Linked DNA regions of Tunturibacter gelidoferens. The protein of the gene in region 2 interacts with the protein of the main gene of each other region in a pairwise test. Links are inferred from orthologs where the notes say so. Each region holds a gene or a part of one and is shown on either strand. Other genes may lie near its edges. The genes, in order: RBB81_RS19905 and priA.

Evidence for each region.
Region 1: the proteins of priA (region 2) and RBB81_RS19905 interact in binary tests that used the Escherichia coli proteins (3 or more experiments, as listed by UniProt). The link is inferred for Tunturibacter gelidoferens from one-to-one orthologs.

Annotation. Positions count from the first base shown.
Region 1 is NZ_CP132938.1:4,613,241-4,628,249, reverse strand. Bases 6,900-9,835 are described here. They hold RBB81_RS19905 (single-stranded DNA-binding protein), read right to left. Parts: upstream 8,632-9,835; coding sequence 8,167-8,631; downstream 6,900-8,166. Other genes in these bases: RBB81_RS19900 (hypothetical protein), read left to right, coding at 9,041-9,835; RBB81_RS19910 (MFS transporter), read left to right, coding at 6,900-8,027. Also shown: RBB81_RS19940 (cobalamin B12-binding domain-containing protein), read right to left, coding at 1-287; RBB81_RS19935 (DUF3800 domain-containing protein), read right to left, coding at 690-1,466; RBB81_RS19930 (zinc-dependent metalloprotease), read right to left, coding at 1,634-4,210; RBB81_RS19925 (glycosyltransferase family 2 protein), read right to left, coding at 4,398-5,183; iron donor protein CyaY, read right to left, coding at 5,453-5,791; fluoride efflux transporter CrcB, read right to left, coding at 5,801-6,223; more of RBB81_RS19910, read left to right, coding at 6,600-6,899; more of RBB81_RS19900, read left to right, coding at 9,836-10,186; RBB81_RS19895 (sensor histidine kinase), read left to right, coding at 10,194-13,334; RBB81_RS19890 (NCS2 family permease), read right to left, coding at 13,353-14,666; RBB81_RS19885 (cupin domain-containing protein), read left to right, coding at 14,738-15,009. UniProt on the Escherichia coli protein: Plays an important role in DNA replication, recombination and repair. Binds to ssDNA and to an array of partner proteins to recruit them to their sites of action during DNA metabolism. Acts as a sliding platform that migrates on DNA via reptation.
Region 2 is NZ_CP132938.1:2,268,140-2,283,436, reverse strand. Bases 5,673-8,896 are described here. They hold priA (replication restart helicase PriA), read right to left. Parts: upstream 8,540-8,896; coding sequence 5,873-8,539; downstream 5,673-5,872. Other genes in these bases: RBB81_RS10080 (AraC family transcriptional regulator), read right to left, coding at 8,601-8,896; RBB81_RS10090 (HU family DNA-binding protein), read left to right, coding at 5,673-5,791. Outside these bases: RBB81_RS10120 (hypothetical protein), read right to left, coding at 1-564; lpxD (UDP-3-O-(3-hydroxymyristoyl)glucosamine N-acyltransferase), read right to left, coding at 847-1,785; RBB81_RS10110 (lysophospholipid acyltransferase family protein), read right to left, coding at 1,802-2,653; RBB81_RS10105 (lipid-binding SYLF domain-containing protein), read right to left, coding at 2,839-3,540; RBB81_RS10100 (helix-turn-helix transcriptional regulator), read right to left, coding at 3,968-4,669; dcd (dCTP deaminase), read right to left, coding at 4,724-5,278; more of RBB81_RS10090, read left to right, coding at 5,522-5,672; more of RBB81_RS10080, read right to left, coding at 8,897-9,608; RBB81_RS10075 (NAD(P)-dependent alcohol dehydrogenase), read right to left, coding at 9,616-10,677; RBB81_RS10070 (ribonuclease T2), read left to right, coding at 10,897-11,568; RBB81_RS10065 (uracil-DNA glycosylase), read right to left, coding at 12,145-13,032; rpoZ (DNA-directed RNA polymerase subunit omega), read right to left, coding at 13,051-13,263; gmk (guanylate kinase), read right to left, coding at 13,341-14,000; RBB81_RS10050 (YicC/YloC family endoribonuclease), read right to left, coding at 14,059-14,946; RBB81_RS10045 (ABC transporter ATP-binding protein), read right to left, coding at 14,961-15,297.

The DNA.
Region 1 (15,009 bases), 2.3 Mb from region 2 along the record:
GTGCCTCCCAGGACGAGGAGGATGTCTTCGGCTTTCTGTTCGCGGAGCAGGGCTGTGATGCGGGGAACGATGACGTTGTGGGCGCCGGAGAGGATGGAGAGGCCGATGCAGTCGACGTCCTCCTGGATAGCGGCCGAGACGATCATCTCGGGGGTTTGTCGGAGGCCGGTGTAGATGACCTCCATGCCGGCGTCGCGCAGGGCGCGGGCGATGATTTTTGCGCCGCGGTCGTGGCCGTCGAGGCCGGGTTTTGCGACTAGAACGCGGATTGGAGGCGGTTTGGTCATCGAGGAGTGAGTATATCTGGCGGGTGGCTGGGTGGGGCACTCCCCACTGGGGGTTTCTTGCAGGGAAGTACTTTGGTTTCTGCTAGTTGTGACAGGGTGGTGTCTGTAAAGGTAAATGTCCCCTGATGTCAAGTAAGGAGAAACCGATGCAAAATGAACCTACTGAGAAAGAATCCTCACTGCCATTCACGGCTACCGGGTGGGTCGCTTTATGTCGGACTCAATCCGCCGAATTCTCCGACTCTCTTCCTGAAGAGAGTCGCAAACAACTAGTAGAGCATTACTTATGTTCCACAGCGCAAGGGCCTCTGGATTCTGATTTCCATTCAGTAGGTGCAAATTCTCTTGAAGATTTTGTGTAGCTGTTTCGAAGTCTGCCATGCCAGCCATAATCTCATATTTCTATGGAACCACAATGGATTCCAAATAGTCAGGAAGGGGTATGCCTCTCTCCTGATAATTAACCTTCATAACGGCTAGCCCAAACTCTTTGGTGAACGTGAAAAACTCTGACTGCTGAATGAACTCCACCTCTAAGGGATTTACTTCTCTTCCTTTCAACATGTCGCTATGCTTCCCCATCACGCTGTTAGCAAGAATGTCTGCGATCTGGAGTGGGGCATGTATCTTATCGTCGAGCGGCAAAAATGGCCCCAGCCACTTTACTGTTTCATGATTGGCTGTCTTGAAGGCCATGTAGACGTCATGCAGTTCATTGAAATCGTCTCCCTCGTCATGCACAAATGCGACGGTGTGGGGAGCTAGCATGCTCGACAGCTTGAACAACAGGCTTTCGAAGGCAAACTTGTATATGTTTTCTGTGAAGAATTCGGAGGCTAGGGGCAATTCTCTTAGCTCGTTGTATACGGATACCGGAATCGATACTCCAATCCCCCTGATTCCCTTGCTATGCATTGCGAGATCAATCAGCCGTTCGCGCACTAGGGTTGCAGCCTGTCTCCCATAGGGCTCGGGCAGTATCCTAAAACGCTGAAATTCTTTAGTCAGCCATTTGAATTCGCTGGTTTTGAAGTAAGTAATACCTTCGGCCTTTAGCTGATTGTTCCAAGCCGTATAAAAGGCTTCCCAATCCTCCTTTCGAGCATAAAAACCAGCGCAAACGTAAGCAAACTCTTGATGCTTATCCTTGCTGTCATCAAGAAAACACTGATAAAGCATGAGGTCCTGGTGTACCTAGAGACAAGAACAACAGCAGATCCCTGCGGGATGACAACAAAAGAACAGGCAACGGCAGATGCAAAATACAGGGATTCTTCGCTTCGCCCAGAATGACGGCATTCTGAGCGGCGGGTTGTTGTGAGGTTACCGCGATTTTGAGTTTGGTACTAGAGGTCGTCGGCGGTGCCGATCGGCATGCCGGGTGGGGCTTCGATGGGCTTGGCGGGGATGAACTTTTCCGGGTCGCGGTTGAAGTCGTTGATGCGGTCGATGAGGGCGGCGCGGTGGATGGCTTCGGCGGTGTCGGGGAGTGGGGCGGCGGTGGTCCACTGCTTGAGGAGGTCGTTGAGGTGAGAGCGGGCGATGGCTCGGGCCTGCGTGGAGGCTTGCGGGTTGACGGCGAGAGAGAGCATGGCTTCGAGGGCGCGGAACTCTACGGCTCGCTCTACTTCGGAGGACATGGTGTGGCCGCCTTCGGGTCGCTCGGCGGTGGTTTTGGAGATGGCTTCGAGGACGCCGCGGAGGGAGGGGGCGTCGGCGAGGCGCATGTGGTACTGGACGAGGCGTGAGGCGCGGGCGGGGTCGAGGAGGACGTTGAGGGTGAGGTCGGCGGCGGACTCGGCGGTGGCGACGGGGTCGAATGTGAGGCCGGTCTCGGAGGGGAAGGACTCGCGTGTGCGTGGCAGGCCGGGAGGGCGTGGGGGGAGGATTTTGAGGAGAGATTCGGGGAGGGTGAGGGTTTCGGGGGAGAGGGTTTTGAGGACGGCGGTAAGGGCTTTCTTCTGTTCGGCGGAGGGGACGATCTCGGGGGCGGGTTGGTTGTCGCCGCGGAGGTTGTAGCGGTAGTCGAGGCCGCCGATCTCTTTGATGGTGGCTTCGGTTTGGTAGCGGTGGAGGAGATAGAGGGGGACGAGTGTGTCTTCGAGCTGCGCCATGGGTGTGCCGGTGGTGATGGCGTCTTCGCCGAAGCGGGCTAGGGCGGCGGTGCGGATGGTTAGGATGCGGTCGAGTTCGTCGGCGGGGTCGGTGCCGTTGTCCCAGAGGTGGGCGTGGGGGTGTGCGCCGCCGCGGGGGCGGGCGTCTTCGTCGGTGATGTAGAGGAGGCCGGTCTTCTCGCTGGCTTCGAGGATGGCGTTGAGGGCGGCTGGGTCTTCGTTGGGATGTTTATTGCTATCAAATTCGCGGTAGCCGTAGTCGATGGTGACCTTGTCCCAGACGCCGATGTTGACGGCGTAGCTTTGGGCGAGGGTGGGGATGCCTTCTTTGTTGAGCGTGATGTAGGGGTGGGGGTAGTCCATGACGGAGACGGACTCTTCGGGGGTGTGGGGGAAGGAGCTGGCGGCGAAATTGTGGGCGAGGCCGAGGGTGTGGCCGGTCTCGTGCGCGGCTAACTGGCGGGTGCGGGCCAGGGCCATTTGGAGCATCGGATCGGTTTCGGGATTCTTTTGAGGATTTGCGGTTGTGCGATTCCACGTCCCAAGTGGGGCACCCGGAATCGGTGTAAATCCGGGACCTCGTTCGAATTCCCTGTAGGGGCTGAGGAGGGCTTCGGCGATGAGGTAGTCCTGGCGGCTGCGGAGGGAGCCGAGGGTTACGTTGCCTTTGAGGATCTCGCCGGTGCGGGGGTCGACTACTGCTGAGCCGTAACTCCAGCCGCGGGTGTAGCGGTGGACCCACTGGATGATGTTGTAGCGGATGTCCATGGGGTCGGCGTCGGCGGGGAGGATGTCGACGCGGAAGGTGCCCTTGGCCCAGCCTGCGGCCTGGAAGGCTTGATCCCACCAACGTGCGCCTTCGAGGAGCGCGGTGCGGATGGGTTCAGCGGCGCCGCGGTCGACGTAGTACTGGATGGGGGTTACGGCTTCGCAGGCGTGGGTGCAGGCGGGATCTTTTTTGAGGAGGCGGTGGCGGATGATGAAGTCCTGATCGAGCGGTGCGCCTAACGGAGCTGCGTAGTCGCGATAGCTGGTGGGGAAGTAGCCGGCGCGGGGATCGAAGCGGCGGGGCGTGAAGCCGGGGCCGGGGAGTTCGATGAAGGACTGGTGCTCGCGGAGGGTGAGGGCGTGGGGGTCAGGGGTGACGTTGGCGACGAACTCTCCTTTCGAGGGGGCGTCGGTGGTGAAGGTGAGGATGGATTCTACTTCGGTGTTTTTGGGGAAGGCTTTGGTGGCGTCGAGGGCAATGGTGGAGCGGGTGGGGTCGAGCTTGTAGGTGCCTTGCTTGGTGGTGGTGAGGGTCTCGGCTACACCGTGGGCGTCGCGGAGGTAGAAGTCGGTTGCGTCGATGAGGACTGCGCCGTTGGGGTCTTCGGCCTCGACTTTGAAGCCGTAGAGGATGGACTCTGGGAAGGACTGGCGGACGGCTAGCTGCTCGAGCGGGTCGGTGGAGGTGGAGCGGAAGTGCTGGTTGGGTTCTACGAGGAGAAGCTTGGGGCCGGTGCGCTCGAAGTGGAGGATCCGGCCTTCGGAGATCTGGCCGCGGTCGAGGCCGAGGTCGTTGGAGCCGGTGCCGTAGGGGAGGGAGTGGGTGTAGAGGAGGTCGGGGCTGTGGCCGTTGGCGTCGAGGTGGGGGATCTCGAGATAGAGCTTGCCGGCTTTGGCGTCCCAGTCGAGCGGGAGGTAGCCGTCGAGGTGCTTCATGCCGGTGGTTTTGGCAGCGATGGTTTGCGCGGAGATTGTAACCGGAAGCGTGGCATATAGCGTTGGGGAGATGGCGAGGAGGGCCAGGGTCATGCGTTTGGGCATGGTTTTGTTTTACACCAGAGGGGCAAGACAAGAGCAACGGCAAAGACAAATGCGGGGTCTTGACGGATACCGTAGAATGCATCGGTTCGCTGCAACTGAGAGATGTGGCCGCAATCCACTGCGCGGTTCACGATGAGACTGTGACTGCTTCGGTCGAAATGACGATTACATTTCTTGAGGAAGTAGGTCAGGACCTGCGGGCGGTCTGCCAGGCTTTGGCGTACTGCCAGCTGGTGTAGGTGGAGTGGTAGAGGTGGAGCAGGAGGCCTTCGCGGCCATCGAGGAAGCCGAGGCGGAGAAGATAGTTTCGGAAGAAGGTGAGGAGGGGGAGGACGAGGACGTTGTGAAGGAGGGCAAGGCGTGAGTAGCTGGTGTGGCCCTTTTCGATGACGGTCTGCGCACCGAGGGTGCTGTAGCGGTTGAGGCTTTCGATGTAGCTCTCGAGGGTTGGGTAGGCGTGGTGGACGATGTCGTGTTTGAGGGTCTCGGTGACGCCATCGAGTGCGATGGTCTCGTGGACGGGACGGTCGGTGAAGCGGGCGGGAGGAGCGAAGTTGGCGGAGTGGCGGCGGAAGAGGCGGAGGTGGGGATCGGGATAGAAGCCGCCGTGGCGGATCCAGCGGCCGAGGAAGAGATTGCGACGACGGAGGAGGTAGGCGTCGGCGGAGGGAGAGGCGGCGAGGAGAGCGCTGATCTCGGCCTGCAGCTCGGGGGTGAGGGCTTCGTCGGCGTCGAGGGAGAGGATCCAGGTGCCGGTGCAACGCTCGATGGCGAAGTTTTTCTGGGCGGCGAAGCCCTGCCAGGGTTCGAGGAAGAGTTTGGCCTTGAAGGATGCGGCGATCTCGAGGGTGCGGTCGGTAGAGCCGGAGTCCACAACGACGATCTCGTCGGCGAATTGGACGCTAGCGAGGGTACGGGCCAGGTTGGCCTCTTCGTTGAGCGTAATGATCGCTACGGACAGCTTCGGCGTCATGATGGCTATCCCATCCTCCCTGGTCTGGGAGCGAAACTCGTTAGTTGTTTTGTATGCCAGTTGGCCGGATGGCCGCGTAGGGTTTTAGCTTAATACGGTTTGCGCTTTGAAGTTCATTTTTTTGTTGCGGGTGGGCACCGCTTTCCGTTTAAGGAAAACGGGATCGTGTGGCGTGGAGGCTGAGCACTCGCCTGTGCCGCGAACGATGAGACTGTTCGCGGCTTCGATTGTTGAGGTTGGATAGGTGAAGGCAGGGGTGTTGTTGGTGGTCAGGGGAGGGTGATGGCGGGGTCTTTGAGGTGCTCGCGGAGGAGGCGCTGGGTGAGGGTCTTGAGATCTTCTCCGGTCTTGGTGAAGGTGAAGGTACTGGTGGCTTCCGCCCAGTCGAGCTTGTAGCTGGTGGCCTGGGCCGAGATCCAGACCTGGCGGATGGGGGTGTTGGGAGTGATGACGAACTTGCTGGAGCCGTTCTCGAAGATGATGTTCATGACGCCGTTGTTGTCTTCGAACTCGAAGCCCGCATCGTCGTCCTCGGCGGAGATGAGGGACTGTTTGAGGGATTCGAGGGCGCGGTCGGATTCGCGGCGGAAGGTGGCTTCGTCGATCATGAGGTTAGTTTACCCGGTGTACTCCTCTTGAGCTGTTTCGGCGATGGCCTGGGCCGGGACTGTGCGATAGGCGAGGAGGTGGCCTGCGGCTACTGCAGCTACGCATAAGACCACGGACAGAAGAACATTCGCGAGAGCTCTGCCCCATGCGCCGGAGCGCATCAGGTCGAAGGTCTGGAGGCTGAAGGAGGAGAAGGTGGTGAAGCCTCCGCAGATGCCGACCATGACGAAGAGGCGGAGATTCTCGGAGGCGGGATAGCGGCCACTTTGCAGGGTGAGCGTTCCGAAGTAGCCGATGATGAACGACCCGAGAACGTTGATGAAAATGGTGCCGAAGGGGAATCCGATGCTGTAGGTGAGAGTGAGGCGCGTGATGGTGTAACGCAGTAAGCCGCCCAACGCACTGCCGATTGTGACCCAGAGATATGACATCGTCTGCCTCGTTGTTCCTCAAATTAAGAAGATCGAATTGGCAGAGGTCATCAGCCGGATCTTTACGGCGGTTTTGGGAGACCTCATTCCCATGAACTTATCGTAACAGTAAAGGGATGGTTGCTTCCGTAGATCAGTTTCAAAAAAGGCGGCCGTCCTGTGCTGCGGCGGCCGTGAGGAAGGACATCTGGCGAGTACCGCGCTGCGAGGGCAGCATGCGGCTCGGTAGGAGCAGAAGGTGACTGCTCACTGCAGGTCTGTTCCCCTGAATGGTAGGTAGAACGGGAGGGGGAATTGTCAGGAGAAAGTCAGGTTCAGATCATTTAATTGCACTAATCGATTCAGTCGATCTGCATCGTTTTCGTAAAATGGGTTGATGAAGAAGAGTATTTCCCCGATTTACATCACGAGCCTGATCGCGGGCGCCTTTTTCATGGAGAACTTAGACGGCACGATCATCGCTACTGCGCTGCCCCAGATGGCACGCAGTTTCCATGTCGGCGCGGTCAATTTGAACATTGGCATGACCGCATATCTGCTTACGCTTGCGGTCTTCATCCCGATCAGTGGATGGGTTGCCGACCGTTTCGGTTCGCGTTCCGTCTTCGCGTGTGCGATAGGTGTCTTCACGCTGGCTTCGCTGTTGTGCGGTGCAGCTGGGACGCTTACGCAATTTACCTTTATGCGGGTTCTGCAGGGTATTGGCGGCGCGATGATGGTGCCGGTGGGTCGACTTATTGTTCTTCGGACTACACCCAAGGAGAAGCTGACTCAGGCGATCGCTTACATCACGTGGCCTGGTTTAACGGCGCTCGTTATTGGCCCTCCGCTGGGAGGCTTCATTACAACGTATGCGAGCTGGCACTGGATCTTCTTTCTTAATCTCCCTGTCGGAGTCCTGGCTCTGGTGCTCACGCTGCTTTGGATCGAAAATGTTCGAACCTATGAAAGACATCCTTTCGACTGGACGACGTTTCTGTTGGGAGGATTCGCCTCTACCGGTGCTGTGTACGCGATGGAGAAGCTGGGAGGAGACGGCGGCAGCTGGCAGGTGCCAAGTGCCACTCTTGCTCTGAGTGCGCTCAGCGGAGTTGCGGCGATCGTCTTAGCAAGACGCAAGCCGGCGACCGCGTTGGTGGACTTCGAATCGTTGAAGCTCAAGACGTATTCGCTCTCGGTCTATGGAGCAAGCGCATTTCGAATTGCGGTTGCGGTGCTCCCATTTCTTCTGCCACTGATGTTTCAGATTGCCTTTGGACTGAACGCGTTTAGGTCAGGACTTTATCTGCTTGCGCTCTTCGGGGGCGACCTGAGCATGAAGGTATTTGTGATCCAGGTGCTGCGCCGGTTCGGCTTCCGCAACATTCTGCTGGTCAATGGAGTGATTACGGCGGCATCGATGGCACTCTGTGCGACGTTGAACCCTTCTACGCCAACTCTCGTGATTCTCGCGATTTTGTTCTTTCACGGAGCTTGTCGATCGATGGAGTTCACCTGCATGACTACGCTCGCCTACACGGAGATCCCTCCTAACAGGATGAGCCGCGCGAATGGATTCCTGAGCGCGATTATGCAGCTGAGCATGGGGATGGGCGTGGCCGTGGGTGCGATTACGCTGCGTCTGGTTGCGCACGCGCACGGTCACTCTGCCGCGGTGCCGCAACTACGCGACTTCCACATGGCAATACTCTTTATCGCTGTTCTGGCGCTTGGGCCGGTCTTCGATAGCCTTGGACTACCACACGATGCGGGAGTCGCCACGAGCGGTCATCGCCAGGAGAGTCTCGAGGTAACTCCGGTTTAGCGAGAGCGCGCTGGAGCGTTGAGGGCGTGCTGATGGTCGTATGTGCGATGACGCCTGTGGCGGGATGACGAGCAAGATCAAAAAGGCCCCTCGTTGTGAGGAGCCTGTTGATGAAAGGATCAGATGCTGCTGTGTGAAGTTAGAAGGGGATGTCGTCGTCGGTGATGCCTACGTCGGCGTAGTCGGGCTGGCTGGAGGGGGTGCGCTGGTCGTAGCTGGCGGTATTGGACTTGGAGTAGCCGCCGGTGGAGGCGCCTTCGCCACCGGATTTGCCGCCGAGTAAGGTGAGTTCATTGCAGAGGATCTCGGTCTTGTACTTTTTTTCGCCGCTGGTCTTGTCATCCCAGGAGCGAGTCTGGATCTTGCCTTCAATGAGGATCTGCGAGCCTTTTTTGACGTAGTCGCGCACAACCTCTGCGGTGCGCTGGAAGCAGACGATGTTATGCCATTCGGTCTTGTCGGCCCAGTTACCCTGGGCGTCTTTCTGGCGGTCTGCGGTGGCGAGAGAGAAGCTTGCGACGGTCATGCCGCCGGCGGTGGAACGGATCTCGGGGTCTTTGCCGACGTTGCCGAGGAGGAAGACTTTATTGACGCCTTTTGCCATGTGAAGAACTCCGGTGTTTTTTACGAAAGTGAGGTGGCTGCCCAGGTTGGTGCTTGTCGCTGCTTCAGGTACGTCCTCCCGTGGACGTTGTTCGAGGGTACTTCAGTGCATAAACTTTATCCGCTTCGTATCGAAGCTGGGATCTTCCATGCAACGATCCAACCGCATCTACTGGGCGGAAGACCATATCTTACACCATGAGAACCAAGGCTTTCGACACGGCCAGAGGCTTATTGCAAGCGCGATTTGCGGCTGAAAGAACGATGAGATCGGAGTTCTTTCCGTTGCCGGATCAAAGGGGAGGAGGATCGTAGTGGCAGGCTGCGAAGGGAGATAGGGATGGATTATGATTGCTATCTCAATCAGGCAAATTGAGATAACTCCGGGGGTTCTTGTGTCCGAATGGTATGTGACCGCTTCCAAGAATGACTTCCGGCTTCGGGATCGGCGGGGCGGTCGCTCGGGCCTCAGTCAGAGTTTGCTGTGGTTGATTACGTTGCGCCACGTGGTTTGTCTTACGGCGTTTCTGTTTTTGCTGGCTGGGTGCCGCTCCCGGCAGAACGTCGCTGGTCCGACGGTGGAATTTACGAAGATTCCCCCCGCTGCGCAGGGCGGCCGGGAGCGCGTCGACACGATCTCAGGGCGTGTGACTGGCTCACGGCCAGGTCAACGGATCGTAATCTATGCGATGAGCGGGCCGTGGTGGGTTCAGCCCTGGCCGGACCAGCCGTTTATTACCATTCAGACGGATTCGACGTGGAGCACGTCAAGTCATCTCGGGTTCAAGTATGCTGCGATGCTGGTCGATCCGGGATATCAACCGCCGCCGACGATGGATGTGGCACCTACGGTTGGCGGTTCGATTGCGGCGTTGGCGATCGTCGATGGTGTTGGCAAACCTCAGATTGCGCCTACGGTGCCGATTAAATTCAGCGGCTATGACTGGGGAGTCCGCACGATCGCTTCGGATCGCGGAGGGTTGAATCTTCCCTACGAAGGCGATAACGCGTGGGTCGATCCGCAAGGGGCGCTCCATCTTCGCATCAGGAAGAAAGGGAACAAGTGGTCTTGCGCGGAGGTGGAGATGAACCGAAGTTTGGGATATGGAACCTACATCTTTACGGTAAGGGACACGTCTCATCTGGAACCAGCCGCGGTCTTAAGCTTGAACACTTTTGACGATTGGGGAGGAGAGCAGAACTATCGTGAGGTGGATGTTGAGATGAGTCAATGGGGCGATGGCGCCAGTAAGGACAATGCACAGTTCGGTATTCAGCCTTTTTATGTTCCGGGCAATGTCGCTCCGTTTGTGGAGCCTGCGGGTAAACTGACTCACTCGTTCCACTGGGAGCCTGGGCGAGTGAAGTTTGTGACGGTGCGAGGAGACTCGATTCGCGAAGGCGCGCCCGTTGTTGCGGAACATGTCTTTACCTCGGGCGTACCCTCGCCTGGCCACGAGAAGATGCAGCTGCTGTTTTACGTGGTTGCGAGCGATAAGTATCCGATGCAAAAAGAGAGTGAAGTTGTTCTGGAGAAGTTCGAGTACCTTCCGTGATGGGGTTATGAAAGTTCATCGGCTTGTCGGAAAAATGGTGGCCGTGTTCGTTGTGATGTTCGTCGCCCAAACGGTTCACGCTGTCGATCCGAACCGGGCTCTCTCGCAATACATGCGAGAGAGTTGGGGGCTTGAGAGAGGTTTCACCGGGGGCGCGGTGACCTCGATCGCTCAGACCGCAGATGGGTTTCTGTGGATCGGGACGGAGAAGGGCCTGGTTCGTTTTGACGGACTAAGCTTTCACGTCTTCCAACAGCAGATTCCAGCGACGCTCCCGATCGGCCCCGTGCAGGAACTGGTTGCGGACTCTCAATCGAATCTGTGGATCCTTCTGGCGAATACTACGATCCTGCGATATCACGATGGGAAGTTCGACCCAGGCCACAGTCAGGCAGAGGTTGGAATTACATCCATTGGGCGACGCAGAGATGGTTCGGCGCTTCTCTCGTCCCTGGCTCTGGGGCCGCTTGCGTATCACGCAGGCAAGTTCGATGTTCTCACCGCGCCGCAGGCGCCTGGGAGATCCGATCCTGCTCAGGCAGCAGTGATGAATGATGAGCTCTCCAGCCGACTGAGCTGGGCAACCGGCGTGGCTACTCACCGATTTGCCAAGCCGAATACTGCGGTAGCGGCAGTAGCAGAGACCAGCGATGGCGTCATCTGGTTAGGTACACCCGATAAAGGTCTCTTCTATTTGAGAGACGGGCAGGTTCACAGCGTAGCGCTGGAGGTGGATGACGGAAGGGTTAATTGCCTGCTTCCGATGGAGAATGGCGAACTGTTGATTGGAACCGACAAAGGCGTTTTGCGCTGGAATGGCTCGAAGATTACTCGCGAGGGCGTGCCCTCTGTACTTTGGAAGGTTTCGGTTCTCTCGGCGATTCGTGACAGGGACGGAAACATCTGGATCGGCAGTTCTCATGGACTGCTTCGATTCAACGCCCTCGGCATCTCTTCTGATGACGAAGGGACGGTTGCTTCGGGCCTGGCGGTGAACACTCTCTTTGAGGATCGAGAGGGGAACATATGGATCGGAACGCCGCGGGGTATTGAAAGGCTTCGTGACAGCACTTTCGTGAGCTACGCGGTTGACAACGACTTACGGTCGGCGAGCGGTGGTCCGGTCTATGTCGATGCAGGAGAACGCACGTGGTTTGCCCCTCTCGACGGTGGGTTGCATTGGCTGAGAGATGGAAAGATCGAAAGCGTGAACGCTGCGGGCCTGGACAGAGATGTTGTCTACTCCATCACGGGCAGCCGCGATGAGTTGTGGGTGGGCAGACAACGAGGCGGGCTCACACGGTTGCGTTTTACGAACGGCGCCTTCGAGACCAAGACCTACACGCATGCGGATGGACTCCTTCAGGACAGTGTGTATGCAGTTCATCGGAATCGCGACGGATCTGTCTGGGCTGGGACTCTTAACGGAGGGGTCAGTGAAGTAAGGGACGGAAAGCTTACTTCCTACACCATGGCGAATGGGATGCCGTCCAATGCGGTGACATCGATAGCCGAAGGTGCCGATGGGACCATGTGGTTCGCAACCCCGGTTGGTCTGACTCAGCTATCGCATGGGCAGTGGCGAACCTTTACAGAGAACAATGGGCTGCCATCACCCGATATTGATTGTCTGCTTGAGGATTCAAGCCATGTATTGTGGGTCGGGACGACGTCTGGCCTCGCGTATCTCAACTCCGGTACAGTCCATATTCCTCGTAATGTGCCGGAGGCGCTGCATGAGCAGATCTTCGGAGTTGCGGAAGACACCAATGGCTGGCTCTGGGTTGCGACCTCCAATCACGTTCTAAGAGTGAAGCGCGATAGACTGCTGAGCGGCGTGGCGGAGGAGGGAGATGTGCGAGAGTATGGGACTATCGATGGATTGAGTGGAGTCGAGGGGGTCAAGAGGCAGCAATCGGTCGTCGCAGATCCACTGGGACGCATCTGGTTTTCCATGAATCACGGACTTTCGGTGGTCGATCCGATCCGAGCAACGCACTCTACGGCACCAGTGTTGGCGAAGATAGATGCGGTTTCGGTCGATGGAGTTCCAATCGATTTAGCGACGTCTGTGCGCGTTCCATCTGTTCGTCAGCGAATGACGTTCAACTTTTCGGGTGTGAGTCTCTCTGTGCCGGAGCGAGTTCGATACAAATATCGTCTTGATGGATTCGATCGTGGATGGAGTGACCCGGTTGGGTTGCGAGAGGCTGTGTACACAAACCTGGACCCAGGATCTTACACGTTCCACGTTATCGCCTCGAACAGCGATGGGGTGTGGAACATGGACGGGCCTTCGTTGAATCTGACGGTGGTTCCGGCGTTTTACCAGACAAACTGGTTTCTGTTGCTGTGCGCGGCTACGGTGGCAGTTCTGGCGTGGGCGGTTTATCAGTGGCATGTCGGCCAGGTAACGTCGCGGATGGATATCCAGTTTATCGAGCGACTCTCGGAACGAACTCGCATCGCTCGTGAGCTTCACGACACACTGTTGCAGAGTTTTCAGGGATTGATTCTTCATTTTCAGACGGCACGGGACCTGATTCCAAGAGATCCTTCGGAGGCGGAGAAGAGTCTCGATTCCGCTCTGGAGAGTGCGGATCAGGCGATGGTGGAGGGACGCAACGCAATTTACGACATACGGTCTTCTACTTTGGTCGATGACGACCTGGCGCACATGATCACCACGCTGGGAAGAGAGCTTGGAGCCAACAGCGAAGATGGAACCGGGCCGCGGTTCTCTGTCGTCGAGGAAGGAACCGCGAAGCCACTGGATCCGATCTTTCGGGACGACGTCTACCACATCGTTCGAGAGGCGCTGCGAAACTCCTTCAAGCATAGTGAAGCGCAGAAGATCGAAGCGGAGATTACGTACGGGAAGAGGCTGCTGCGCGTGCGGATCCGCGACGATGGGAAGGGAATCGACCGGAAGGTCCTCGAGGAAGGGGAGCGCGCGGGGCATTGGGGATTGCCTGGCATGCGAGAGCGCGCCAAACGGATCAGTGGACAACTGGCGGTGTGGAGTGAGGCTGGCGTTGGGACCGAGGTGGAGTTAAACCTCCCCGGATCCCTGGTTTACGAAGCAGGCTCCTCTCAATTTTTGCTTCGATTCTTCCGCAGGATTGGAACTCGAGATAAGGGGCTGTGAAGTTCGTGGAGTCGTAGTCTATTTGCGGACGAGAAAGATGAAGCGGAGAAGGAATAGGGCTGCGAGAAGATAGAGCATCCAGTCCTGACGGCGAGCGCGTCCGGCGAGGAGTTGCAGAAGCGCGTAGCTGGTGAGGCCGAAGCTGAGGCCGTCGGCGATGGACCAGGTAAGAGGGATGGTCGCAACGGTCAAGAAGGCGGGGATACCGATCTGCGGATCGTCCCATTCGATCTCGCCGAGGCCGGTGAGCATGAGGCCGCCGACCAGGATGAGCGCGGGCGCGGTGGCGAAGGTTGGGATCGCTCCGACGAGAGGAGCGATGAAGAGCGAGAGGAAGAAGAGGATGCCGGTGACGATGGCAGTGACGCCAGTGCGTCCTCCTGCTGCGACTCCAGCGGAAGACTCGATGTAGCTGGTGACCGTGCTGGTGCCGGCGAGTGAACCGAGGATGGTGGAGGATGCGTCGGCGAAGAAGATGCGGTTGAGGCGAGGGATGGTGTGGTCGGGGGCGATGAGGCCGGCGCGCTGAGTGACGGCGACGAGCGTGCCGATGTTGTCGAAGAGGTCGACGAAGAGAAAGACGAAGATGATCTCGAAGGCTCCGACGTGGAGCGCGCCAAGGATGTCCAGGTGGAAGGCTGTCGCTTTGATCGCGGTGAGGTCGTAGGTAGAGGGTTGCCAGTGAACCTGGTGGCAGAGAATGCCTACGAACATTGTGGTGAGAACACCGATGAGCATAGAGGCTCGGACGCGAAGGACCTGCAGGATCGCGATGAGTAAGAGGCCGAAGATGGCGAGCGCGGTTTGAGGGGCGCGGAGGTTGCCCAGAGTGACGGTGGTGGCGGCGCTTGGGACGATAATGCCCGCGTTGCGGAAGCCGATAAAGGCGATGAAGAGGCCGATGCCTCCGCCTACCGCTGCATGGAGTTGATGGGGGATAGCGGCGACAAGGCGCTGGCGAATACCGGTGAAGGTAAGGGCGAGGAAGATAACTCCGGAGAGGAAGACGGCGCCGAGAGCAGTTTGCCAGGGGACTCCCATGCCGAGGACGACGGTATAGGTAAAGTAGGCATTGAGACCCATGCCGGGTGCGAGGGCGAGGGGATAGTTGGCGATGCTTCCCATGAGGATGCTGCCGAAAGCCGCGCAGAGACAGGTGGCCGTAGTAATGGCGGCGAGGGGCATGCCGGTTTTGCTGAGCAGAGAAGGGTTCACGAAGATGATGTAAGCCATCGTGATGAAGGTCGTTAGTCCGGCAAGAATCTCTGTTCGCCAGTTGGTCGCGTGTTCTGAGAAGCCGAAGTAGTGCTCCAGGCGAGTGCGGATGGGCATCAGGTCAGGCTCCTGTGAGACGGGAAACTAGAATGGATGGAGTAGTACCAGCATAGCGTGAGAGGGCTTCGATGACGGCAGAGGACGTGAAGAAATTGCTTGGGTTGCAACCGCATCCGCGCGAGGGCGGGTGGTATGTGAGGACCTACGAGGCCGCGGAGAAGGTGGACGCCGAGATATTTAAGGACAAGAGGTATGCGGGAGCACGACGGACTGCGACTGCGATCTATTATCTGCTGGAGCCGGACACGTTCAGTGAGATGCACCGGCTGAAGTCGGATGAGGTGTTCCATTTTTATGCCGGCGACGCGGTGGAGATGCTGCAGTTGGTCGAGAAAGGTAA
Region 2 (15,297 bases):
CACATAGACCGGTGGCCGCATCGGCAGCACCGGCGTCCCCTCCACCAGCTTCAGCGAAACTCCCTTCCACTCCGGCCTTCCCAACACACCCTCAGCTACCAGCACGGCGTCCGCGCGGTCCAAAAAGTACTTAGCCGAATCTTTGAAGTCTGCAGTCTCCGGATCGAGCACGCTCAGATAAAGATCCGGCCGCAGAAACCGCAGGATGCTGTTCGACTCGATCACCACATTCTCCGCTCGCTCAATCTCCTTCCGAATCCGCGGCATCGCCTCTGACAGATCGCCCTGCCGCGTCCTCACCCAGAACGAACGCATCGCACCCGCCGCCAGATACCGTCCCGAATCCGTCGTAGCATCGCCCCCCACCCGCTCCTCGCTGACTGCCACCGTATGCTCAGCGGTCTCGCAGTCGCACGGCTCGCCATTAGCCGAGCACATCCCATGCCCGAATTGCGTAATCTTGAACGCGGTCCAATGCATCTCCGGCATCGCGGCGATCAACCCAGCCACCACGCTTGTCTTCCCGATATTCCTCGTATGTCCGCCAACCACCACAATCGCCATCACTCACCGCACAATCCAGTAATTTTAGTCGCTCTTGCCAGGCGGATGCCCTGCCGGACGGGCCCACTGCGCGTGGCGCGGTCACTTCGTGACGCGTGATTGCTTCGCATGGTCCTCCCGTTGGTCGGAGAAAGATGATTCCGACCAACGGGAGGACCCATGCTGATGAGTTCGCAACGACCGGTATACAAGTCACGAAGTGACCGCCCGAATCGGGGTCCCCACGAATAGGTCTTCGTTCGTGGGGTAACAAGCGCAGTGGGCCCGTCCGGCAGGACACCCTCAGCGCCGCTTCAACCTCGCAAGATCCCTCAGATACTCCTTCAAAGGTCGCGCCGGCCGGCCCCAGAACACCTCCCCGGCCCCCCGCATCTTCTTCCCACTCAGCACGCCAGCCCCACCGCCCAGAATCACACCCGCTCCCACCGTCGCGTGCTCTCCAATCCCCACCTGCCCACCAAGAATCGCGCCATCCTCCACCACACTCGAACCCGAGATCCCTGTCTGTGCCGCGATGATCACGTTCTTCCCAATCACGCAGTTATGCCCTATGTGCACCAGGTTATCGATCTTCGTGCCACGTCCGATCCGTGTCTCCCCCAGCGCACCACGGTCGATCGTCGTATTCGCCCCGATCTCAACATCGTCCTCCACCACCAGCCGCCCCTGCTGCGGAAAAATCAAATACTCTCCCGTCTCCGCACTCCTCACATACCCAAATCCTGTCGACCCCAGCACCGCCCCCGCCTGCACCACCACGCGGTCCCCCAGCATCGTACCCGCGTAAATCGTCACCTGCGCACCAATCTCACATCCACTCCCAATCACCACACCGTCGCCAAGCACAGCACCCGGCCCCACCGCCGTCCCCACGCCAATCGCCCCCTTCTGCCCCACCACGGCCGAGGCATGCACTCCCGCCCGAACCCCATCGACATTCAACTTCCGCGCCACCAAAGCAAACGCATACCTCGCATCCGCCACCCACAAAACCCGCGGGTCCGGCGTCCGATAGGGCGGCAGCTCCGCCGACTCCAGCTTCCTGCTCGCCAGAATCACCCCAGCCCTCGACCGCAGCGCCCTGCCCAGCGCCTCACCCTCGACCGCGAACACGACCGAACTCTCCCCGGCGTCCTCGATGCTTGAGACCGATGTAATCTCCACCTCCAACAGCGGTGCGCTCACCCCAACCCAGTCCGCGATCTTGCTCATCGTTGTCATCAGTAAATCCCCGCCATCAGTAGATCCCCTCTTCTCCCGGAGGCCGCGTCTTCCATCGCCGATGCATCCAAAGCCACTGATCAGGATACCGTCGAATCGTTGCTTCAATCGCCGCCGTAAACGCCGCTGTATTTGTAACCGCATCGGTTTCAGAGTCTCCAGTATGCGTCACCTCAAGCTCTCTGCCGAAGCGCAGCACGTACTTCTGCTCGCTCTCCTCCCACAGCAGAAACCCCGGCACTACCGCCGCTCCCGTCTTGCCTGCAATCCGTGCCATCCCCGAGGCCGTACAAGCCTGTACTCCAAAGAACGGCACAAACACACCCTGCGGCGGAGTCATATTCGTGTCCATCAGAATCCCAACCGTCTCCCCCGCGCGCATCGACGCAATCAGCCCCCGCGCAAAGTCGTCCTTATGAATCACTCGATTTCCATGCAGGCACCGAATGCGATTCACAAACTCATCCACCAGCGGATTATCCAGCCGCCGTATCACCATCCCCATCGGCATCCCCATCAGCGAGTGATAAAAACTCGACAGCTCCCACGCCCCCAAGTGCCCCGTCAACACCAGCACCCCCTTCCCGCGCTCGCGAGCCGCCAGGTAATTCTCCAGTCCCTCATAGCGAATAAACCTGCTCGCACTCTCCGGCGTGTATCCCGGCATCAGGCAGAACTCCGCCAGCAGCCAGCCAAGACGCCGGTACAACGACCGCAGAATCCTCTCACGCTCCACCTCCGGCATCGCAGGGAACGCGAGCTTCAGGTTCCGTGCGCCCACTCCACGTAGCCGTCCCAACCCGTGAAACGCAATCGTCGCAATCCCCTTGCCCACCGACCTGGCCACTCCACGCGGAAACAAACGCATCCCACGAACCGCCAACCACACCACGGCAAACTCAACTCGTTCGCGGAAGCTCACCTCCGCGTCAACCTGCTCTTTTTTTGGAACCTTGCTCAAGCCTCTAGTCTACCGATTCCCATCCTCGACGCCTTAAAAACAGAAAGGGCGGCCAAATCAGCCGCCCTTCCATGATCAAACAACAAATGCCACTACCGGTTCTTGGCAACCACAAAATACTTCGCCACCGTTCGCACAAACGGACGAGCCTCAACCGGAGTCACTTCCTTGCCACCAAGAATCTGTTCGAACTGAATGTCGGAACCGTACAGCGCGCGGGTGTCGTCCTGATTCTGCGACAGCACCGTGCCATCGAGATCGATGCCGGCAAACAGCCCCTTGCTACGCGAGTAGCTTAGAAACTCCGCATTCAACTTCCAGTCCGTTCCAGCCTGGGCATTTCGTCCCACTGGACCAGCAGAGGCAGCAGCATCAGCTCCCAGCTTGAACTTGTTCTTCAACATGTCCTGCAGACCCTGCTGATTCATCGCAATCAACACGAGGTCCGTCGCCTGACCGCCAATCTGGAACCCGAAGCTGCCCCCGGCTAGTTGAACGCAAACCGGAGCGCTCCACTTTCCGCTAGGCGTACGACAAGTCGCGACACCCTGTCCGTACTGCGCTCCCACAACAAAGGCGCCCTTCTTAAAGCTCGGAATCACTACCACGCACGATGCACCCGACAGAATCCCGCTTGGTATGCCTTTATCTGGTGTCGCCATGATCTGGTTAAGCACCTCGCCAGCAGCGGTCATACGATCCGCAATCTTCGCCTTATCGCCCTGCGCATGCGCAGACAGAGAACCGGCCATCATCGCCAAACCACAAAGTGCCACTGAAATCTTCTTCAACATTATTGTTATCCCTTTCACGTTCTTAATCTGTAATTTGGAGAGGTCTCAGCAAGCTGCCTATTTCCAACAATATGTGAGATGGGGGGAAACCGCTCCAAGTTGTCCCGTCAATAGAACGGAACCAGCATATGCCGGAATGGCCCCACACACCCAAAAAAATGGGGGTTGTAGAGATAGTGTCGGCAGAACTCCGACGCTATCTCTACAACCCCTCTCCCAGGTCTGTGTTGCTTGGTAGTACTTTGCCCCACATTACCTTCGCTCACAACGGTACGAAGGTGGGTAGACCTTTGAGCGGTTTTTGTTAACTTAGTAGTTAACGCCATTTGGACAATAAAAATTCACTAACTCATCCTGTATCAGCATTTGCAACGAACGAGACCCACCAACGGTTCCAGTCGATCAAATTTCTTACCAAAACTCCGGGTTACCGCTTCAGCAACAGCTTCTGATTGACGGCCTGAACCGACAGTGCGATGCGATTATCAACCCCGACCTTCCGCATCAGGTTGCCCACATGCTTCTTCACAGTGCCCACGTCGATTCCCAGCTCCCGGCCAATCGCCGGGTTAGGATGTCCGGCAGCCAGCAAACGCAGCACCTGCAGCTCCCGTTTCGTGAACTTCGGCTCCTTGGCTGGTTTGGTCGTCGTCTCCGCTCCAGCTGAAGTCGACTCAAGCAACCGCGCCAAAACCTTGCGGGGAGCCCACACCGACCCATCCTGCACCACATCGATCGCCATCCGAATCTCGCTCTCCTTCGCCGAATGGGCCAAGTAGCCCTTCGCTCCGGCGCCGATAATTCGTTGAATGTGTTCGTGATCCTCCTCCAGCCCAAGCACCATCAGCCGAAAACGGGGGCGCGTTCTGCGAAACGTAGCCAGCAGCTCAAAGATGTGCTCTGTGCAAGCCGAATCGATCAGGATCAACGACACTCCCGACGCATCCAGCGCCCCCGGAACCGACAGAGGAACAACCTCCACCGGTCCGCCGTCAGGAAAGATCGTCTGCAATCCCAGGATTCGCAACGGATCCGCAGCCACGAGACCGACGCGCAGAGATCCCTTGGCCTTCTTAACCTTCTTGTCTTTTGTGTCCTTCATCGCCTGCGCAGCCCCTTTACTCAGCATCGTGCATTTAGTAGGCCGACTTCAGCGCTTCAGAAAAATCGTAACTCTGTAGTTTTATAGCTTAGGCAGCACGATTCCCTGCTGATTTTGATACTTCCCCTTCCGATCCGCATAGCTGACCTCACACACCTCGTCGGATTGAAAGAAAAGGATCTGGCAGAGCCCTTCGTTCGCATATACCCGCGCCGGCAAAGGCGTTGTGTTCGAGATCTCCAGAGTCACATAGCCCTCCCACTCCGGCTCGAACGGCGTAACGTTCACGATAATCCCGCACCGCGCATACGTCGATTTGCCTACGCAGATCGTCAGCACATCGCGAGGAATCTTGAAGTACTCAATCGACCGCGCCAGCGCAAAAGAGTTCGGCGGAACGATCACGCTATCGGCCTGCACCGTCACAAACGAGCGCTCATCGAAAGCCTTCGGATCGATGATCGCGCTGTTGACGTTGGTAAAAATCTTGAACTCGTCCGATACCCTCAGATCGTACCCATAAGAAGAGAGTCCATAAGAGATAACACCCTCTCGAACCTGTTTTTCGCTAAACGGAGAGATCATTCCGTGTTCGTTCGCCTGCTGGCGAATCCAACGGTCGCTTTTAATTGCCACTCTGGTGTGCCCCTTCAGTCCTGCTTTTTGAAATTTCTTCAATTCTCGCAGAAGGTGATATCCCTAATTGTCGCAGAAGGGTGTAAATTGGGTGCGGTAGTGTCCCAGGTCCCATTGCGTCATTAGATTCTTCATCTTACGGTAGCGTTCTTTCGTTGACAATCTGAGTTTGAGTTTCTAACATCACCGTACTACCAGGTCAGCATCCAGTTTCAAAAAAATTACAGCCCAAGGGCGGCCCAGATGATTAAGCAGGATCTCATACAGAGGGTGGTAGAAAGAACCGGCCTTCCAAGGACAAAAGCAGAGTCGGCTGTCGATGCGATCTTTGAAAGCATGAAAGCCACTCTCATCGCGGGAGATCGCATTGAACTCCGCGGATTTGGTGTATTTACCGTCAAGCCGCGCAAAACCGGAATCGGCCGCAATCCCAGGACCGGCGCCGAAGTCACCATTGCCCCAGGCAAAGCAGTTCGCTTCAAGCCAGGCAAAGAACTCCATCTGCTTGACTAGAGCATTTGTCTAAGTCTTGACGCACCAGCAGTCGCGACTTGTTAGCATCAACCTCCCCAACATTTCACCGCCAACGATGCGTCACATCAGGTGCACAGCATCCACGTCGACCATCAGGTTTCGGCGCGCAATCCCTTGCGTCTCCGCATAAGCCAGCATCGCCCGCAGCGTCTCGCCCAGCGTCTGCCGCCGCTCCGCCTTCAGCACAAAGTGGTACCGGTAAATCCGCTTCAACCGGACAATTGGTGCCGCCGCCGGCCCCAATACCCGCACCTTATCCAACCGAGCCTTCTGAAACCATCGCCCCAGCGTTCCCGCCCACGCCGTGGCCTCCTCCAGCTTCTCGCTCTGAACCACCACATTCGCCAGCACCGCAAACGGCGGATAGTGCATCCATCGCCGATACTGCATCTCCTTCGCTACAAACCCAGGATAGTCATGCTTCGCCGCGAACTGAATCGCATAGTGATCCGGATGGTACGTCTGCACCAGCACTTTCCCAATCAGATCCCCACGCCCCGCCCGGCCTGACACCTGGGTCAGCAACTGAAACACTCTCTCCGCCGCGCGAAAGTCCGGCAGCCCGAGTTGGAAGTCCGCCCCAATCACTCCAACCAGCGTCACTCCATGGATGTCATGTCCCTTCGCGATCATCTGCGTCCCCACCAACAGATTGATCTCGCCCCCATGGAGCCTCGCCAGCAGCCGCTCCATATCACTTCGCCCGCGCACCGTATCGCGATCCATCCGCCCAATCCGCGCCGTCGGAAACAGCTCCTGCAGCCTCTCCTCTCCCTGCTGCGAGCCCACTCCAAGAAAATAAAGATGTTCACTCTCACACTTCGGACAAGCCTTGGGCACCGCCCGTCGCGATCCGCAGTAGTGACACTCCAATCGCTGTCCCGGCTGCGCAATCGCATCATTGCCACTCACCGGCTTGTGATAAGTCATCGACACCGCGCAGTTCTCGCACTCGATCTTCTCCCCGCAGCTCCGGCACAACACCGTCGACGAGTACCCCCGCCGATTCAACAACAAAATCACCTGCTCCCCGCGGTCGAGCGTAGCCTGCGTCTCCTCCATCAACCTCCGCGAAAAGATCTGCTCCTGCCCCGTCTCGCGAAACTCCTCCCGCATATCCACCAGCTCCACCAGCGGCATCGGCCTGTCCGCAACCCGCGCGCGCATCTCCACCCGCGCATACCGCCCCTTCTCCGCATTCGCCCAGCTCTCAAGCGAAGGCGTCGCCGACCCCAGCACCACCACAGCTTCATTGAACTTCGCCCGCATCACCGCAACATCGCGCCCGTGATACCGCGGCGTCTCCTCCTGCTTGTAGCTCGAGTCATGTTCTTCATCGACGATGATCAATCCCAGATCCACCATCGGCGCAAACACCGCAGACCGCGTCCCCACCACAATCCTCGCCTCACCCCGACGAATCCTGTGCCACTGCTCTGCCCGCTCATCCGGCGTCAGCTGCGAGTGCAGCAGTGCCACCTCACCGCCAAACGCCGCCACCATCTGCCCTGCCATCGCCGGCGTCAACCCAATCTCCGGCACCAGCAGCAACGCGCTCTTCCCCGCATCCAGCGCCCTCTGCATCGCCGCAAAATAAACCGAAGTCTTTCCACTCCCCGTAATCCCATACAGCAGATGCGGCCTGAACCCACCCTTCTCCATCGCTGCCGCGATCGTCCCGAGCGCCTCCATCTGCGCCTCGTTCAAAGCATGTTCATGCGCATGCTTCTTCCTCTTCTCGCCCGCATGCATCGTCCTGTTCTCTTGCGCATGCAATGTCGTATCCTCTTGCGCACGCATCGTCGTATCCTCTTGCGCACGCATCGTCCGGTCCTCGGGGGCACGCAAGTTCCTGTTTTTTTGGTTGTCATTCCGCAGCGCAGCGGAGGAATCTGCTTCTTCTCCACCCTCCGCAACCAGCCCTCCCATCCAGAACTCCCGCTTCACCTCTTCAACCCCCACCAGCCCGCGCTTCACCAGCGTCCCTAACGTAGACTCCGGCACTCCCGCACGCGTCAAACTCAACCGCAGATCTCGCACCCGCATCCGCCCACCCACCGCTGCCAACTCCGCCAGAATCGCCGTCTGATTCTCATTCAACTTCGGTAGCCGAGCTTCAGTCACTAACACCGCGACCTTCTCCAGCCGCCGCGCATCTCTCTCCTCCGCCACCGCCTCCCTCACCAGCCACTTCTTTCGAACCATCCCCTCCAGCAACCCCTTATTCGCCCCCGTAGCCGATCGCAGAGCCGACATCTTCGCCGCCTCGCCCCCCTCCAGATAATTCAGCACCGAGTACTCGCGATTCTGCTCCTCCACCGTCAGCTTCGATCGCCGCGAAGACCCCTTCACCGCCCCCTCATACAACACCTTCCTCCCAGCCTCCGCGATCCGATAAGAAAAATGCCGCTTCACCTCCGCCGCCAGCGGCAGCATCCCTCGCAGCACCTCACCCAGCGGCGCGACATAGTACTGCGCGATCCACCCCGCGAGCTTCATCAACTCCTCAGGCAACAGCGCCGCATCATCCAACACCTGCTGCACCGGCTTGATCTCAAACTCCTCCACCGGCGCATCCTCATGCACCCGCACCACCACGCCCATCAGCCTCTGCCCGCTGAACGGCACCAGCACCCGCGCCCCCACCACCGGCACCACCCCGTTCACCGCATAGGTAAACGTCCTATCCAGAGGCACCGGCAAAGCAACATCGCAAAACAAAGCCATCCCACCAGCTTAACCGACCAGCCCCCACAGCCCGATCTCCACCCTTGCCCTCGCGAAGAATCTACAAAGCAGCCTTCGCCCGCTGCGCTCCCCGCCAGTGCGCCGGCGGAACACCCTCCCATATCCGAAACGCCCTCACAAATGAGTTCGAATCCTCATATCCCAGCAGGTGTGCCGTCTCACCCAACTCCAGCAACGAGTTGGTCAAATAGTGCCGCGCCAGCTGATGCCGCGCCTCTTCCAAAGCCTTCTGAAAGCTCGAGCCGGCATCCTGCAACCGCCGCTGCAGCGTACGAGAGCTGATATGAAGTTCGCGAGCGATCTCCTCCATCTTCGGACGGCTCCCCGTAAGCTTCCTCTGAATCGTCGCGCGAACCCGCTCCGGAAAACTCTCCTCGCCCTTATGCTGCTTCAACTCCTCATCCAGTTGCGGCGCAAGCATCGCCAACAGCTCCGCATTACGAGTCACAAAGCGAAGCTCAGCATCCGACGCACGAAACACAATCGCATTACGCGCCGCACCAAACACAACCGCGCAGCCAAAGTGGCGCTCAAGAGATCTTGCATTCGCACGCGGCCGTTGCAGCTCAAGACGCAACGGCGAAACCCGCACTCCCGTCCCAAGCCGCGCAATCCCAAGTACCCACGCGAAGCAAAGATCCGTCAGCACCGCAGGCTCAGCCTCGTTCGCCAGCAGCCAACGAAACTGAATAGTCCACTCCGCGTCACCCGGCTCAAGCACAACCTCCTCCGGACAAGAGAGTTGTTTATAGCGCGCGATCTGCCGCATCGCCTCGCCAAAGCTGCCCGTCGAAAGAGCCACAAGCACCACAGGATCGAAGTGCTCAGCCTTCGTCTCCGTGCCCAACACAAGCCCGATGGCGGGATCAGAGCTTACCTGCCCAATCCCCCGCCACAGCGCAAAGAACTCTCCTGTCGATAAGAGAATGCGAGGTTGATAGAGCAGACCCGAAGGCAACCCCGCACGCTCCAGCACAGAGGACACACGAACTCCCGACTCGTTCAACTTCGACGCTAGACGGCCGGAAACCCGAAAATGCTTACTCATCGTTGAACTACGCCGCACCTTTCAGAGAGGCCATGTCGATGACGAACCGGTACTTCACGTCAGCCTTCAGCAACCTCTCGTAAGCATCATTCACCTTCTGAATAGGAATGATCTCGACATCCGCGGTGATGTTATGTTTGCCGCAGAAATCAAGCATCTCCTGTGTCTCCGCAACGCCTCCGATCGGTGAACCCGACAGACTCCGGCGACCGAACAGCAGGCCGAACGCAGACACCGACAACGGCTTCTCCGGCGCACCCACCAGGCAGAGATTCCCGTCGCGGCGCAGCAGATTCAAATAAGCGTTGATGTCGTGGTCAGCCGACACCGCATCGAGGATAAAGTCGAAGCTGCCCGCATGCTTTGCCATCTCGTCCGCATTGCGAGAGATGACAACCTCATCTGCTCCGAGACGAAGAGCATCGTCCTTCTTGTTAGGCGAAGTCGTAAACAGTACGACATGCGCACCCAGCGCATGAGCGAACTTCACTCCCATGTGGCCAAGTCCGCCAAGGCCCACAACGCCAACCTTCTTGCCCTTCGTCACGCCCCAGTGATGCATCGGCGAGTAGGTGGTAATGCCGGCACAGAGCAGAGGAGCAGCTCCCGCTGGATCAAGATTGCTCGGAACTCTAAGGACAAATCTCTGATCCACAACAACACTGTCCGAGTAGCCGCCATACGTGACGCCGCCGGTATGCTTGTCAGGAAAGTTGTAAGTGAGCGTCAAGTTCGGGCAGAACTGCTCCAGGCCCGCCTTGCACTCCTCGCACACACCATCCGAGTCGACCATGCAGCCGACCGCAACAACGTCGCCGGTTTTGAATTTAGTTACAGCCGAGCCGGTCTTGGTTACACGGCCCACAATCTCATGACCGGGAACGCACGGATAAACAGTGGGCATCACACCGCTCCACTCATTACGGGCCTGGTGTAGATCAGAGTGACAGATTCCGCAGAAGAGAATCTCGATCTGCACGTCTGTCTCGGTTGGATCGCGCCGCGCGATCGTAGTGGATGCAAGCGGCGATGACGCACTGGCAGCGGAGTATGCTTTTGCGTTGTACATGGTTCAAATGTAGACCGTCACAACTGGTCACTGATATGCGAAACACGCCATTCTATATGCAGAATACGCCTCCACTCTTCGATTCAAAAATATTCGGTTACATCCAAAAACGCACCGCCAACCCTGCGAAGACGCACAACAACAAGTCCACTCCTTACAGAACATGGCATCGTAAGTTCGCTGGCGTCATCCATCCACAAACGCTATCCTTCTCCCACTATGAAGAAGAAAGCCGCACTCTCGCTTCTGATCCTTCTTCTGCTCACCGCCTGCAACCCGCCTCCTCGGCCCACGCCTGAGCCTGCTCCACGTCCAGGCGCGGTCGCAGCGCAAGCCATCGAACCCATCACCACTCAACCGTTCGACTTCTACCTCCTCAACCTCTCCTGGTCCCCCGAATTCTGCCACTCACACCCCACCGCAACCGAGTGCGCCCAGCGCCCCGCCTTCGTACTGCACGGCCTCTGGCCTCAAAACACCAACGGAGGCTATCCGCAGAACTGCTCCACCGACCCCGGTCCGCGCGATCCCTCCTCCTACTCCGACATCTATCCTGACCCCGGTCTCCTCCGCCACGAGTGGCGCACCCACGGCACCTGCTCCGGCCTCTCTCCGGACGCCTTCTTCACCCTCGCCCGCATTGCCTACAAGGCGGTCGCCGTCCCGCCAACGCTCGCTCAGCTCAATCACCAGATCTCGCTCACGCCCGCCCAGCTCATCGACCTCTTCCAGACCGCGAACCCTTCCATCCCCGCCGCAAGCCTCGCCATCAGCTGCGGCAACAACTACCTCACCGCCGTCGAGGTCTGCCTCGACAAGCGCGCTCAGCCCACCCCCTGCGGCCCCGTCCGCTCCTGCCGAGCCAACTCCGTCCGAATCACACCACCCTGACCCACGAACCTCTCCCCGAAGTCGTCATCCTGACCCTGAGCGTCCCGAAGGGGGAGGATCCCTGTATTTCGCAGTTGCGCTTGCAATTGCGGTTGCGTTGCACTTGCGGTTGCCGTTGCACTTGCGGTCGCAGTTGCAGTTGCGGTCGCAGTTGCAGTTGCGGTCGCAGTTGCAGTTGCAGTTGCAGTTGCCGTTGCAGTTGCGGTTGCCTTTCTTGTTGTCATCCCCGCAGGGGATCTGCTTTTGCTTTTTGTCGTTGCCCGTCCTCCCACCCCCTCAAAAACCTGTCAAGCCCTCAAATCGCAAATCCCCGCGCCAATAAAGGAGATTCGCGTGGCGTATTAGTTACCACCAATCCCGTAAACTGGATAAAGATAGAAAAAAGCCCGAGCTTCTGCTCGGGCTCTTCGTCGTTAAAGGCCGTAACTCTTTTGTTTAGACTTATTTACCTGTAACCCTTTTGTTTAGAATATTTTGGAGATTTTCAAAAAATGCAAGTAACTATAAACAAACAACTTGCGCGTAAATACCCCCCAGGGGGTACCCCCCACACTTCCCAAAAGGACCACAACTTTGTCAGCCCCGGCTCGCGCCCTTCAACCCCATCTCCGCCATCACCCTCTGCAGATCCTTCCAGGCCTCACCCTTCATCCCCGGATCCCGCAGCAGAAACGCCGGATGGTAGGTCACCGCCAGCTTCGCTCCCCTGCAGCTATGCCAGCGGCCCCGCAGCACGCTCAGGGACTGCTTCACACCCAGCAGGTACGTCGCCGCCGTAGACCCCAGCGCCACGATCACCTGGGGCTGTACCACGTCGATCTGCTGCAGCAAAAACTGGTCGCAGGTATTGGCCTCCACCGGCTCAGGAACCCGGTTCGCCGGCGGCCTGCACTTCACGATGTTGGCGATGTAAACCTCCTCCCGCTTGAGGCCCATCGCCTGGATCATGTTGTTGAGCAGCTGCCCAGCCTTCCCGACAAAAGGAATCCCCGAGGTGTCCTCATCCGCCCCCGGCCCCTCGCCGACAAACATCAACCGCGCATTGGCATCGCCATCGCCGAACACGATCGTCCGCCTGCCCGCATACGCCAGCGGACACCGCGTGCAATCGCCAATCTCAGTTTTGATTCCAATCAGTGCCTCAGCCTTATGCGCCGCGGCCACCCGGGTTGCAGGCAGGGGAACAAGATCATCGAAACTCACAAGCTTCGCGATAGGAGGCTCCAGAAATTGAGGTCGACTCGAAACAGCAACAGCCCGCTGTTCTGCCACAGCCGCCTTCGCAGGCAATGGTCGCGCTTCCACCGCGTCATCGACAACAGAAACCACATCAACGGCAGCAAGAGGAGCAACCGGAACGGTCTCCGCGTACACCGGCTCGCCCTGACGATAGAAGTCATGGACGCCCATGTCGCGAAGATATTCCACGTAAGCCCGCAGCTGCTGCTCTACTTCACCTGCCATGGCTCTATGGTATCGCGCTTAGTGCACAGGAAGATCAAGTACAGGTTCTACAACCTTCTCCGGCAAAACGAACTTCACGTGTCCCTGCTTGATCTCATCCTGCGCCACGCGACAAGCCTTCATCGACTTGGCCACGATCAGAGGAGAGGCGCCAGACTGTAGCTGCCGCGCGCGACGCGCCGCACCTTTCACCAGACTGTACTTATTGTGGAAAGCATTCTCAATCGTCATGCGTTTCACCCCGATGCAGAAGTTATAACTCACCCCGGTGAAAAGCCATACACAATTCGTAGTGGATAACACGCTCTTTATTCGTGAAAGGTACTCAGAGCCTTCTTCAACCGAGGCGAAGCGGCATCGGTTCTGCAACTCGAAGCCAGCGCCTGCACTCCGTCCCGCTCACCGCGCTCACACAAAACAATCGCCCGCAGCTCCGCCACAGCCTGGTCAAGCACATCATTCACCAGCGCATACTTGTAATCCCACATCTGTTTTAACTCAGTCCGAGCTTCAGCTAACCTGCTCTGAATCACCTTCTCAGACGTGACATGCTCCGCCTCGCTCCGGTTGCGCAGCCGCATCTCCAATACCTGCGGACTCGGCGGCAGAATGAAGATAGAAACCGCCCTCGGCATCTTCTTCATCACCTGCACCGCGCCTTGCACATCGATATCGAGCAGCAGGTCCTTTCCCGCGTCCTTCGCATGTCCCAGTGCCGAAATCGCCGTCCCGTAGTAGTTGCCAAAGACCTCTGCCCACTCCAGAAAGTCTCCCGCCGCAATCATCCGCTCGAACTCCTCCCGGGTCGTGAAGTGGTACTCGCGCCCATCCGTCTCGGACCCCCGTGGCGCCCGCGTCGTATACGAAATCGAAAAATCCAATCCCTCCACCAACGTCCGCAGCTGACTCACCAGCGTCGACTTCCCCGAACCCGACGGCGCCGAAATGATAAAAAGAATTCCTGCCATGCGCCTCAATCACCTAATCAATTTGTCTCTGCCAGTCTAACAACCGCGCCCACTCGAGCTACTCGAGATTCTGAACCTGCTCCCGCGCCTTCTCAATCTCGGCCTTCATCTCGAGTCCCAGCTCCGTAATCCGCAAGCTATTCTCGCCCGCTGCTCCGCTGGTCTTCGATAGCATCGTATTCGCCTCGCGGTTCAGCTCCTGCAGCAGAAAGTCCAGACGCTTGCCCAACTCACCGCCCTCCTCCAGCATCGCCACAAAGCGCTCCACATGCGTCCGCAACCGAACGATCTCCTCCTCGATATCGCTCTTCTCCGCCAGCACCGCAGCCTCAGCCAGCAGCCGCTCCTCGCTCACCGGAACGCCCTGCGTCAGCTCCATCAGTCGACTCCGTAACCGCTCGAACTGCACCTCGCGCACGCCGTTCCTTAGCCCAGCCATCTCTTCCCCGAAAGCCTGCAGCCGCAGCATCGAAGCCTTCAGCTCAACAGCCAACGTCGCACCTTCCTGAGCCCGCCCTTCATTCAGCTTCCCTACAAGCGGCACGATCTGCGAGAGCACCGCTGCATCAAGCCCCTCAATATCCGCGGCACCTGCGACACTCTCAGTACTCATCACACCCGGTATGCGCAGCATCGCATTCAAGTCCGGATCGCCCGACACGCCATGCGTCACGGCAGCCTCACGGAACGCCTGCACATAAGCCTCCAGCAATCCCGTATGCAGTTGGATCTCAACATTCGCCCTGCGCTCCAACTGCAGTGTTACCTCAATATGCCCCCGCCGCAGATTCTCCTTCAACATCCTCCGCATCTGCACCTCCAGCCCATCGCAGGAGGCTGGCAACCGCAGATGAAGATCGAGAAACCGATGGTTCACGCTCTTCATAGCCAAGGTAAAAGAGATGCTATCGCGCACCGCCCCACGCAGACTGGCGTACCCAGTCATCGAATAAACACTCCTCACGCGATCCCCTCCAGCCCCACCGGTAGCGCAGTTTCGCTGTTACTCGCCGGCACAACATCGTCCTCACTGAACTGCATGTTGTAGAGCCGCCGATAGGTCCCCGAGTGCTGCATCAGCTCGTCGTGCGTGCCGATCTCCGTGATCCGTCCCCCTTCAATCACCGCAATCCGAGAAGCTCTCCGCACCGTCGAAAGGCGATGAGCGATCACAAACACCGTCCGGCCCTGCATCAAATTCGCCAACGCCGCCTGCACAAACTGTTCGCTCTCCATATCGAGCGCCGATGTTGCCTCATCCAAAATCAAGATCGGGGCGTTCTTCAAAATCGCCCGC